DNA from 3 places in the Exiguobacterium sp. HSB13 genome. Region 3 is predicted to be linked to each of the others. Evidence: riboswitches for the same ligand, from Rfam matches in the RefSeq annotation. Region 3 holds a riboswitch; each other region holds the start of a gene.
What was found. Region 3 has a riboswitch for S-adenosylmethionine ahead of metK (methionine adenosyltransferase). Riboswitches for the same ligand answer to the same signal wherever they lie in the genome.
Positions count from the first base shown of each region.

Region 1: linked by a shared signal. The riboswitch ahead of msrA (peptide-methionine (S)-S-oxide reductase MsrA) and the one ahead of metK (methionine adenosyltransferase) in region 3 are both predicted to bind S-adenosylmethionine.
Region 2: linked by a shared signal. The riboswitch ahead of mtnK (S-methyl-5-thioribose kinase) and the one ahead of metK (methionine adenosyltransferase) in region 3 are both predicted to bind S-adenosylmethionine.

Region 1 covers NZ_JBUZOM010000002.1:298,727-303,017, forward strand. Annotated here, with positions in the region: gene ACZGCQ_RS13265 (MFS transporter) at 1-488, opposite strand, end outside; gene ACZGCQ_RS13270 (ArsR family transcriptional regulator) at 503-1,099, opposite strand; gene msrA (peptide-methionine (S)-S-oxide reductase MsrA) at 1,330-1,860, opposite strand; SAM riboswitch class I at 1,956-2,059, opposite strand; gene ACZGCQ_RS13280 (M20 metallopeptidase family protein) at 2,122-3,300, opposite strand; gene ACZGCQ_RS13285 (putative quinol monooxygenase) at 3,378-3,671, shown strand; gene ACZGCQ_RS13290 (SH3 domain-containing protein) at 3,727-4,291, opposite strand, start outside.
Region 2 covers NZ_JBUZOM010000002.1:320,300-324,590, reverse strand. Annotated here, with positions in the region: gene ACZGCQ_RS13410 (sugar ABC transporter substrate-binding protein) at 1-321, opposite strand, end outside; gene mtnA (S-methyl-5-thioribose-1-phosphate isomerase) at 333-1,382, opposite strand; gene mtnK (S-methyl-5-thioribose kinase) at 1,379-2,545, opposite strand; SAM riboswitch class I at 2,625-2,728, opposite strand; SAM riboswitch class I at 2,934-3,036, shown strand; gene ACZGCQ_RS13395 (2,3-diketo-5-methylthiopentyl-1-phosphate enolase) at 3,107-4,291, shown strand, end outside.
Region 3 covers NZ_JBUZOM010000001.1:1,714,269-1,718,559, reverse strand. Annotated here, with positions in the region: gene pckA (phosphoenolpyruvate carboxykinase (ATP)) at 1-1,426, opposite strand, end outside; SAM riboswitch class I at 1,661-1,787, shown strand; gene metK (methionine adenosyltransferase) at 1,916-3,124, shown strand; gene ACZGCQ_RS09110 (GNAT family N-acetyltransferase) at 3,263-3,751, shown strand; gene ACZGCQ_RS09105 (alpha/beta hydrolase) at 3,830-4,291, shown strand, end outside.

The sequences.
Region 1 (4,291 bases), on a different contig from region 3:
ACCGGACCTGAAAAAAGGGCGATTTGATTAGATGTCTGAATCAGTGAATTGGCTTTAGTGAGTTGTTCTTTTGGAACGAGTGTAGGCAGTAAGGAAGCATTCGCCGGCGAAAAGAATGCATCCACACTACCAAACAGCAAGGCGAATCCTAAAATCGTCAGTAATGTAAGCTGATCGGTATGAAGTAACACGAGGAGACAAAGAATAAAACTGATCCGTAGACCGCTTGAGATACGCATGATCGTTGAACGTTTATAGCGATCGGATAAGACGCCACCGAACAACATGAGAAAAATACGAGGTAACAAGGTAGCCATGAGAACGAATCCGAGATAGGACGCTTGGTTTAACGTATGGATGACATACCATTGTTCAACAAACAGATACATCGATAACGAAAGGGCAGAGCACATACCGGACCCCCATAAAAATAAAAAGGATCGATTTTTAAACAGCGAGTGTTGCATATCCATTTCAACAGGTAGCATGGGGCACCTCCGATTTAAACCTCGTCATTCTCAAACAGTGGTTCATCAATTGCAAAAGCAGTCGTCATGATGTAAAAGTGCTTTTGATCTTTTTCGTCAGGTGGAGACTGTGTGAACTCGTCTAATAAAGCACGATATTTTGTAGCAAATCGCTGAAAGTCGGCTTCAGAAATCGTTAGTTCCTTTTGAAGCGATAAGCTCATCCAGTCCTCAACGTTCGAAGATACGGGAGCAAAAGCAGCTGTCGGAGCCGTAAGGACGCGTGTCTTTGCCCGGTCGAGTACCTCAAGATACGACTGCCGAGTCGCCTCTTTTGTCTCGACGAAGTTCAGAAGGTGATCAGCAGGAATGTATCCTCGGGCAATCGCTTGGTAATATTTCAACAAGTTGCCGCCCTGTTCTTCTGTCCGGACGAGGCGAATTAAGTCATGCTTTTCAAGTTCCCGTACATGATAAAGGACCTTCGCGCGGGATAACGTCAGCAAGTGGGCTAACTGATGCACCGTATGCGGTTTTTCGACGAGAAACATAAGAATTTTTGTTCGTAATGGATCACTGATCACCTTCAATTGTTCATAGCTGTTCAGTATATGAATCGCTTTTTGTTCCATCCAATCATCTCCTTTTTAACCGGTTAATTTTTGTTAACCGTAAAACAAAAGACTTCATTTGTAAACGATTGCAAATTTATGCAAGGGTGACGCAAAGGACAAAGCAGTTGGTTTACATACAAAAAACTGACTCCAATGACATCTCGGTCATCCTCCACTTTCTACTGAAAAGTAGGGGAAGAACGAGATGCTTGAAATCAGTCTCAGCTACTGTGTATGGTTCGAGGTGATTAGACCGTCGTCGTATCTTTCCATTCTTGCTCGATGAAGGCATCGCGACCAGAAGCAGCACGATCTTTTTTATAGTGTTCTGGATTTTTCTTATGGAAGTCTTGATGGTACTCTTCCGCTGGATAAAACTCAGAAGCGGCATCGATCCGCGTCACGATCGGTTGTTTGAAACGATTGCTTGCAACAAGAGCGTCACGAGAAGCGATCGCTGCTTCATGCTGAGCATCCGTATGATAGAAGATTGCTGGTGCGTACTGCGTGCCGCGATCTTGGAACTGACCGTCTGCATCCGTCGGATCCGTTTGTGGCCAGTAGAGTTCGAGCAGACGCTCGTACGGGAACAGACTCGGATCAAACGTGATTTGAACGACTTCGAGATGTCCTGTCGTTCCTGTTTTAACTTGCTCGTATGTCGGGTGATCGACGTGTCCACCCATGTAACCTGATACGATTCCCTCGATTCCTGGTAATTCTTCAAACGGTGTCACCATACACCAAAAACATCCACCTGCAAATGTTGCTTTTTCCATCCGTATCTTCCTCTCCGTGGGAAATTCCCATTGTATGTCTGACAGCGAGAAAAACGAAAACGACTCCTTCGCTTGGTTGCAAAAGGAGTCGCCGCTTTTTATCAACCAAAGCTTTCGCTTTGCTGGTCGTAGCACCTTGCTATGCGCAGGTTGCTGGGACGTCATCGATCCAGATCTCTCGGTCCACTCTTGATAAGGGTATATGAAGTTGATGTCATTCGTTATCATTGTTGTGATGATACCATTCACAAAGAAATAAAGTCAATCCTTAGGTTTCAAGGCACGTAAAACGGTCGCTCCGAGTGTTTTCGCACCAACCAACAACGCCTGTTCGTTGATCTCGTACTGCGGATGATGTTGTGGATGATTGACGCGACCGTCCGTATATCCGGAGCCGGTGAAGAAATAACTACCCGGTACGTGCGTTAAGTAATGTGCGAAGTCATCCGCCGCCATCATCGGTGTGAGTGACCGGACAGATGCTTCCGGTAAGAAAGAAGCGGCTTCCTGAACGAGTTTTGTCTCGTCCGGATGATTCCAAAGCGCCGGGTAACCCGTCGTGAAGTCAATCGAATAGGTGGCACCGATGCCGGCACACGTTGTTTTGGCGATAAGGTCGACTTCTTGTCGGAGCTGATGTCGTAGTGTCTCGTTGAACGTCCGAATCTCCCCGACGATGCGTGCTTCACCTGTGACGATGTTCGGAGCCGTTCCCGCATGGAAGGACCCGATCGCAAGGACAGCGGGTTCGAACGGATCGACCCGTCGACTGACAAGGTGTTGGAGGTTACAGACCAGTTGTGCACCGGCGACAAGCGCATCTTTTGTTTTGTGCGGTGCATGGGCATGCCCACCTTGACCGTGAACGATGATTTCGAATTCATCGATCGCGCATAATGTATGTCCTTCTCGAAAACCGATCGTACCGACCGGTAAATCATTTTCGAGATGTGTCGCGAAGATCGCATCGACGCCTTCGAGGACACCGGCTTCAATCATTTGGATCGCGCCACCGGGAAAGACCTCTTCACCATGCTGGTGGATGATTCGAATCGTTCCTTGCAATTGATTCCGTAATGGATAGAGTGTAGCAGCAAGGGCCATCACCATCGCCGTATGCCCATCGTGTCCACATGCATGCATGACACCAGGGTGAATCGACCGGAAGGCAAGCGTCGTCTCTTCTTGAAGCGGTAAGGCATCAAAATCCGCACGAACAGCAATCGTCGGACCAGGTTGTTTGCCTTCGATCGTCGCGACGACACCACGACCTCCGACGGCTGTTTCGTGAGGGATGCCCTGCTCCGCATAAAAGTTTGCAATCCGTTCTGGTGTGCGGACTTCCTGGAAAGAGAGTTCCGGATGTCGATGAAAATCACGACGTAACGCGATCATCGTGGGTTCGAATTGTTCAAGTGCTTCAAAAAGTTGAGTTTGCATCTTCAGGCTCCTTTGACGTGTGTCTTTTCGTGAAAATGGGTACAGATACAGGTAATCACGAAAGGGGATAATGAAACATGGGAGAAATCGTCGTCAACGCTGTACTTACAATTAAAGCAGGACTCGCGGATCAAGTCTTTCCGATTTTAGAAACGGTTTATCATGCCGCACAAAAAGAGGAAGGATGCTTGCGCTATTCCTTGCACCAATCGATCGAGGATGAGCATCAATTCATGCTGTATGAAGTGTATCGGGATGAAGAGGCGCTTGAAGCGCATATCGCATCCGACCACTATAAAGCTTACCGTGAACAGATCGAGTTATACTTGATGGATCGACAAGTGACGAAATACGTCGAGATGACATTCTGACGTGTTGTGATAAGAAGAGACGAACCCGTCGATGTCGACGGATTCGTCTTTTTTATTACATCGATTTGAAGCCGAGGAAATGCTCCTGCCAACGTGGTTCGTAAATCGAGTTGATTTGAAGCTGTGAACCGCCCGCATGGATGAAGTGTTCGCTATCGAGCATGATCCCGATATGCGATGGACCATCCGTGTAGGTGTTCTGGAAGAAAACGATATCCGAGCGTTTCCCGCTTGAGATACTCGTCCGACGATTCGTAAAGAACGCACCGTACCAATAGCCACGAACGTTTGTCCGACCACCGTATTTTCCAGCCTTGTTTGTCGCATAGTGAATCAAACCGGAACAGTCAAAACCACCGTTCACGGCATCTTGTGAACCCCATGTGTATGGTGTGCCGATATGTTGAACGGCTGCTTGGATCAGCTTTTCACCACGCGTATTATTCTTTTGAACGACCCGTTTATCGGACGTGATCGTCACAGCTGAGACTGGAAGATAAACAGGTGTCCAGCCGGACTGGATGACATAGAAGTTTCCGACACGGTGACGCGGATAAACACGTTTGCCTTGCTCAACGAGTCCGCTGCCTTTTGGACTGGTTGGACTCGAAAAGAAGGAC
Region 2 (4,291 bases), on a different contig from region 3:
GTCTTCCTTACCATGCGAGATGATGAGCCCATCATAATCTTGCTGAATCGCTTGCGCGACAAGCTCCTTGAACTTGACGTCGTTACCTTCCGAAATGAACGTGCTGACTTTAAAGCCAAGCGCTTCGCCTTCACTTCGTGCGCCATCAAGGAATTGTTTCGTATGGTCGTCCGATGCCAGGTTGCGGATGACAGCGATCTTGACGTCCGATTGAACCCCTTTTGGTACATCCTTGACGACTTTTGTCGTCGTGGCTTCTCCATTCGCACAAGCCGCTAGTAACAGTGCCGGTGCTAGGACTGCGTAAGCTAGTTTTTTCATGACATATCTCCTTATCCGAGGGGTTGAAGCCCTGTTAATTGTTCAATCGTTTCTTCATTCGGTTGAGTGATGACACCAAGTTCGGTGATGATGCCTGTGATTAAGGTGTGTGGTGTGACATCAAACGCCGGGTTGAAGACGGCGACTCCCGCTGGTGCTGTCGCGACACCTTGGACAGTCGTCACTTCTTGCGGATCACGCTCTTCGATTTCGATCGCGTCTCCGGAAACGAGCGAGAAGTCGAACGTCGAGAGCGGTGCTGCGACGTAAAACGGAATACCAAAAGCTTGAGCGAGCAATGCCAATTGGAACGTCCCGATCTTATTCGCGGTATCTCCGTTTCGTGTAATCCGGTCGGCACCGACGATGATCGCATCGATCTGTTTTTCTTTCAGCGTATGGGCGACCATGTTGTCCGTAATTAACGTGACATCGATGCCGGCACGTTGTAGCTCCCATGTCGTCAATCGTGCTCCCTGCAGTAACGGTCGCGTCTCACTCGCAAAAACAGATAATTCGATGCCACGTTCTTTTGCGATGTAGAACGGCGCAAGTGCCGTTCCATAAGCAGCGGTCGCAATCGACCCAGCATTACAAATCGTTAGGATCCGGTCGCCTGACTGGAACAATTCCAGTGCATGAATCCCGATTTGACGTGACGTCTGCGCATCCTGGTCGTATAAGGCGACCGTCCGTTTTTCCAACCGTTCACGGATCTCTTCTACCGACGTTCCGTCTTGAATGATTGGATTCAATTGATCGAGGACATTTCGTAAGTTGACGGCCGTCGGTCGTGTCGCGAGTAACGTCGCTGATGTCTCAAGCAAAGCTTGCTTATAGATCGACAGTTCTGCTTCAAACCGGTACGCTTCCTGAACGAGTACGAATCCACCGAATAGGCTGATCGCAGGTGCGCCCCGGACACGCAATTGTTTGATTGCCTCAACTGCTTGCGCAAGATCAGTAATGACTTCATAGTGTTCTTCCTGCGGTAGACGTGTCTGATCAAGAATCGTCAAGACACGGTCTTCGTAACGGATACTTTGAACAAATGCACTCATCGGCTTAACTCCTCCGTTACGTCAAAGTTTCGTAAATCATCAAATGTCCGGCATTCTGTCCGACGTTTGATTAACGCTGCTCCTAGACGGAGGGCGTGACGTTTTCGCTCTAAGCGTTCCGTCGTTGAATCGATTGATTCTAAATCAGCGACTGGTGCGAGACCGATCGTCCGCCGAATCAATTCGCAACCGGCGAATCCAAGGGCATCCTGTAAGATCGTACTCAGTACATCATCAACAAGTCCCGATGCCTGGAATGGTTCGACGGCTTCCCGTTCCCATAAGGCACGGAACGTTGAAGCAAACGTCAGCCAGAACGTATCGATGTCCTTGATTCTTGCGTCACGTCGTGTAGGGTAATCTGGATATGCCGCGAAGAAAAGATGGGCGATGAATTGCCCGACATCGAATCCGAATGGACCATAGAAGGCGAATTCTGGATCGATGACTTTCGTTTCCGTCGCCGAAGCGAAGATGCTTCCTGTATGTAGATCGCCGTGTAGCAACGCATCCCCTTTCGTGATGAAGAGCGCTTCGAGTTTTGCGACTTCGCGTTTTAACTCATCGTCTGCCCAAAGACGTGCCACTTCTTCCTCCAGTCCGGCTTCAATCTCGTTCGTCTCCGCGTCATGAAACGGATCTGTGAAGATCAGTTTTTCTGTGATATCGCACAAATCTGGATTGTAGTACGTTCGGGCAACACGTTTCTTTTCAACCGGACCAAGCGCAAAGTCCGATGTATGGAATAAAGTCCGAGCGAGATAAGAACCGATATGTTCCGCAAGCAACGGATACTGTTCACCCGCGAGCAGTCCAGTCCGAACGATCGTCAGATGTGAAAGATCTTCCATGACCGTATACGCCTCTTCGTGACTAGCATGAAAAACACGTGGTACGAACGGCACGGCATGCCGGGCGAATTCACGGAGTGCGGATTGCTCAATCCACGCCCGCTCAAGCGATAACGGCCAGCTCTCACCGACGACTTTTGCGTACGGGAGTGCTTGTTTTAGAATCAATCGATGTTCACCTTCTCGAATTCGGAAGACGAGGTTAAGGTTCCCATCGCCAATCTCTTCTGCTTCGACGGCTCCGTCGCCGATCAGTCCTAATGAGCGGACCCGTTCAATCGCGTCCTGTTCTGTGAATGCTTTGTATGTCATCTCAGTTTCCCCCTAATGTAATACACGAAAAAGCGCCTCTTTTCGTCATCGAAAAGAGGCGCAGGAAAGTCACTGCGTCCTCTTATCTCTCAGACGAAACGTCTGTTGGATGTAGCACCGTGCCTAGTGGTCGGTTGCTGCGGCGTCATCGGGCCAATTCCCTCTGCCAACTCGCGATAAGAGTCGTATGTAGTTGTCGTGTGTGATATTGATTTGAATCTTACGCAATCGACTTCCTCGCTGTCAAATCGAAATCAAGCAGAAATCGATATCGTTTTCATGCCATCTATAGAAAGAGTATTTTCAAAAAAATAAATTTTCTAAAAATAGTTTGACAAGTGACGATTCTCATGTAAAAATTGCAATTAGATTTCACAATTTCATCCAATTCTTATCAAGAGCAGACGGAGGGACAAGCCCTACGATGTCGCAGCAACCGACCTTTTGGCACGGTGCTAATTCTTGCAGCTACTAAAGCTGACAGATAAGAGTCCACGTTCGAATCATTCATGGTCTCTTGTCGCTGACGAGAGACCATTTTTTTGTTGAAGGAGGAAAGACATGGGTTATATCACTGCTACTTATCAATTGACTGCCCGCAATCGACTCGAGCAACGCGCTGAACAACTCGCGCTTGGTTTGACGGTCGGTTCTTGGACGGAACTGAATCATCTCGAGCAACAACAACTCGCCTCGTTCAAAGGGGAGGTCGTACATACGGAAGAGCGCGATGGAAAAGGATATATCACGATTCGTTATCCGGAACATAACGTGTCGCGCGACTTTTCTGCGATTCTGACGACCGTCTTCGGGAAACTTTCACTCGACGGTGAAATCAAATTAACGGAACTTCTGTTACCGGACACGTTCACACCAGATTTTCCAGGTGCGAAGTTCGGTATCGAAGGGGTCCGTTCCTTAATCGGTGTCGAAGATCGACCGTTGTTAATGAGTATCTTCAAAGGGGTCATCGGACGCGATCTATCATTCCTTCGTGATCAACTTGAAGGACAACTCGCTGGTGGGATCGATCTTGTCAAAGATGATGAGATCCTATACGACAATCCGTTGACACCGACGATTGATCGGGCACGGATCGGACGAGAGGTCATCGATGCTCACTTCCACCAGACTGGTAAACGCGCGTTGTATGCGATCACACTTAGTGGTCCCGTCTTTACGCTCAAGGATCAGGCCAAACGGTTGATTGATGCTGGAGCGACTGCTTTCTTGTTGAATACCTTCACTTACGGACTCGACGTCTTACGTGAACTGGCACGTGATCCGGAGATCAACGTTCCGATCTTCAATCATCCGGCATATAGCGGTGCGTTGATCGCTAGCCCGAATCACGGAGTCGCAGCTCCTGTCTTACTTGGCACATTACCACGTGCTGCTGGAGCAGACTTGACGCTATTCCCGTCTCCTTACGGCAATGTCGCTTTGCCAAAGGATGTCGCTCGTGGCATCACGGTCGAAGCGACCCGTCTCGGTCAGACGAAATCGATCTTCCCGGTTCCTTCAGCCGGTATTCATCCCGGACTCGTCGCTCAACTCGTACAGGACTTCGGTATCGATTCCGTCATCAACGCCGGCGGCGGAGTACATGGTCATCCGCAAGGTGCTGCGGCTGGCGTCATCGCTTTCCGTCAAGCACTCGATGCGGCACTCGCAAATGAGTCCCTATCGACGGCAGCATCGCGTCATGAAGAATTACGGATCGCCCTCGACGCTTGGGGAATCAAG
Region 3 (4,291 bases):
CGCTTGGAACACCTGGAACTTCCAGTGGCATGTGAAGTCCGAAAATCGGGTGTTCTTCTGTTGGAATCGTTGCAAGTGTACCGTTGACGGCAGCGTTGACCATCGTCCGTGTATAGGATAGCTTCATGCGGCTACCTGTACCGTAAGCACCGCCTGTCCAACCTGTGTTGACGAGATAAACAGTGACACCATGACGATCAATCAATTCGCCAAGCATCGTCGCATATTTTTCAGGCATTAGTGGAAGGAACGGTGAACCAAAGCATGTCGAGAACGTTGCTTCCGGTTCCGTGACACCGCGTTCTGTTCCCGCGAGTTTTGATGTATATCCTGATAGGAAGTGATACATCGCTTGTTCTTTCGTCAATTTACTGATCGGAGGCAAAACACCGTACGCATCAGCCGTCAAGAAGACGATCGTCTTCGGATGACCAGCACGTGACGGAACAGCGATGTTATCAATCGCTGTGATCGGATAAGCAGCACGCGTATTTTCCGTCAATGATGTGTCATCGTAATCAGGATGACGGGCTTCGTCGAGCATGACGTTTTCAAGGACGGTTCCGAAACGGATCGCGTCAAAGATTTGCGGTTCTTTTTCACGCGATAAGTTAACGGTCTTTGCATAACATCCACCTTCGATGTTAAAGACACCGTCGTGCGACCAACCATGTTCGTCGTCACCAATCAATTGACGGCTATCGTCTGCTGATAGGGTGGTCTTACCAGTACCGGATAGACCGAAGAACAAGGCGACGTCGCCTTCGTGTCCGACGTTTGCCGAGCAGTGCATCGAAAGGACATTTTCTTGTGGCAAGAGATAGTTCATGACGGAAAAGATTGATTTTTTGATTTCTCCCGCGTATTCCGTTCCACCGATCAAGACGATCCGGTGTTCGAACGACATCGCGATGAACGTCTCGGAGTTCGTTCCGTCAACGGCAGGATCTGCTTTGAAATGCGGCGCATAGACGACCGTGAACGGTTCGAAGGCAGCCACTTCAGGATACTCGCGTAAAAAAAGTTGTTTGGCAAACAGGTTATGCCAAGCGTATTGTGTGAGCACACGGACCGGAAGGGTGAAGTGCGTATCTGCTCCAGCAGCAGCTTCTGTGTAGTAGAGCTGATCGGCTTCGTTCATGTAACGAAGAACCTTTTGCAACAATTGTTCAAATTTGTCTCCATCCATTGGTTGGTTAACGTGACCCCAATCAATGTGAGACTCGCAGGAAGAATCACGGACGATGAACTTATCTTTTGGTGAACGACCTGTAAATTTCCCCGTTTCTACAGATAATGCGCCGTTCTCAGCAAGGACACCTTCTTCGTTTCGAATCGCATGTTCGACAAGTTCAGCAACAGATAGTTGTTTGAACACATGCTCTTTCTTGAGTAGTTCTTCGATATTCAGGACCGTCATCGGCATCCTGACCCCACCTTTCCCCTACGTTGGTTTTGGCTCACTGTATTTAGTATGACACATTTATTATATATGACATACTAAAGAGAGAGCAATCATTTTCTGGTGCTGATTTCTATTTATCTGGAAACGCTTTCAGCATTAACAGTTTAACATCTCTTTCAAAAAGTTTCGACTAGAATTTGAAACCTTGCTTGACAGAGTAGGTACAACTTTATATCATGTAATTCGTAACGGATACTCTTATTCTGAGCAGGTGGAGGGAACAAGGCCCGAAGAAACCCGGCAACCGTCCTACATTAATTCACATATTAATGAGGGAAAAGGTGCTCTCCTGAAGCGAAGTAAACACTTCGAACGATAAGAGGGTAAAGGAAGAACGCACAACCTTTCCCTGACCATTTTTTGGACTTGGAAAGGTTTTTTTCATTTTACCGTCCCACTCAACTAGGGGAAATGAGTACACCGTCAAATTCTTTTTTGGGAGGGTCATACATGACAAACCTTAATCGCCGACTTTTCACGTCGGAGTCAGTCACTGAAGGTCATCCAGATAAAATCTGTGACCAAATTTCGGATTCAATTCTTGATGCAATCCTCGCAGCGGATCCAAACGCACGTGTTGCGGCAGAAACTTCTGTCACGACAGGTCTTGTTCTCGTTGCAGGTGAGATCACGACATCAACTTACGTCGACATTCCAAAAGTCGTTCGTGAGACAATTCGTGAAATTGGCTACACACGCGCGAAATACGGTTTCGACGCGGACACGTGTGCTGTATTGACATCAATCGATGAGCAATCAGCAGACATCGCTCTTGGTGTCGACCAAGCGCTTGAAGCACGTGAAGGTAGCATGTCTGATGCAGAAATCGATGCTATCGGTGCAGGAGACCAAGGTCTCATGTTCGGTTACGCAACGAAAGAAACACCAGAACTCATGCCACTTCCAATCTCGCTTTCACACCGTCTCGCACGCCGTTTGGCAGAAGTGCGTAAAAACGGTCAACTCGACTACCTTCGTCCGGACGGAAAAACACAAGTCACGGTCGAATACAACGAGAACAACGAGCCGGTTCGTGTCGATACAATCGTCATCTCGACACAACACGCAGAAGAAGTCACGCTTGAGCAAATCCAAGCTGACTTGAAAGAACACGTCATCACACCGGTCATCCCGGCTGAATACATCGACGCAGCAACGAAATTCTTCATCAACCCAACTGGTCGTTTCGTTATCGGCGGACCACAAGGAGATGCTGGATTGACTGGTCGTAAGATCATCGTTGATACGTATGGTGGATACGCACGCCACGGCGGTGGAGCATTCTCAGGTAAAGATCCAACGAAAGTCGACCGTTCAGCTGCATACGCAGCACGTTACGTCGCGAAGAACCTCGTTGCTGCAGGTCTTGCAGACAAAGCAGAAGTTCAACTTGCGTACGCAATCGGTGTCGCGCACCCAGTATCAATCGCGGTTGATACATTCGGTACAGGAAAACTTCCTGAAGCGCAACTCGTCGAATTGGTTGCTGAAAACTTCGATCTTCGTCCGGCTGGAATCATCAACATGCTTGATCTCCGTCGTCCGATCTATCGTCAAACAGCTGCATACGGTCACTTCGGTCGTACAGATGTTGAGCTTCCATGGGAGCAAACAGATAAAGCAGCAGTTCTTGAAGAACAAGCAAAACGTTTCGCATAATCAAAAAGTCCGAGAACCCTACGCGGGTTTTCGGACTTTTTTTGTTTACGGGGAACTTTGCAGGAAACGAATGTTTTTTCTAGAAGAGGGTAAAAGTACATGAGTCGATTCGTATGAATATAAAGGGGGGTTCCGATTATGGAAATACGCGAAGCTATTCCAGCTGATGCAGGACGTATTCATGACATTGCCGTCACATCTTGGTTGGATACGTATGCAGAAATCTATTCCGAACGTTCGAAAGCGCATTTCGTGCAGGAGGCGTATCCGCAAGAAGAAGTCGTTCGTGCGATCCGGACGGCGGAAGAAGCACGGGGAGAGTATTTTTATGTCGGAATCATCGACGAGGAGATCGTCGGTTTCATTCATGCTGTTGATGTTGAGGGAACGTGGGAGATCGTTCGTCTGTACGTCTTACCGAAATATCAGCAAAATGGTATCGGGCGACGTCTGATCCGTGAACTCGAACGACAAGGAGCCGTCCCACTCGAAGTCTACGTGGAAGCACGTAACTATAAAGCACGTCAGTTCTTGACCTCATTTGGTTTTGAAGAACTGAGTGAGATGACGGAAGAAGTCTTTGGGCAAGTAGAATCTGTCATTCGTCTTCGCCATGTCGCCTCGTGAAATCCGTCTTGGGACGGTTTCGATTGCGTTTGAAATAAGGTATCGTGAAAAGGAAGTATGAAGTGAAGAGGTGAGTTTGTGGTTGAACAACCAACAGGAATCATCGTATTAGTCTATCCGTTACAACTGCGTGCCCGTCCGAGTGAAGCTTTGATTCGGGTACTCGAACGAGAGTATGAAGTATTGCTCGTCGACGCACCACGTCGCATCTCGTTTGAAGAACATGGTCAACTGTTAAAAGAAGCATTACGTGAAGCCGGGAAACGCAAGCTACCGATTCATATCGTCGCCTGTAGCATGGGCGCACTCGTCGTCAATCGTCTGTTGCAAGAATATGAATTACCGGTCGCCAGTCTGTCGTTCATTTCACCGTTGTTTGATTGGCACCCTTCAAAACAACTCGGAGGCGTCAAACAAGTCTTTGCAAGTGCGTTCGATCGTTTCCGACCTGATGCGCCACTCGGTACGTTGCCGTTTGGTCAAAGTACGGAAGATACTGTTCGTATCGGTGAACTGACCTATGCACAGTACCGGGAAATC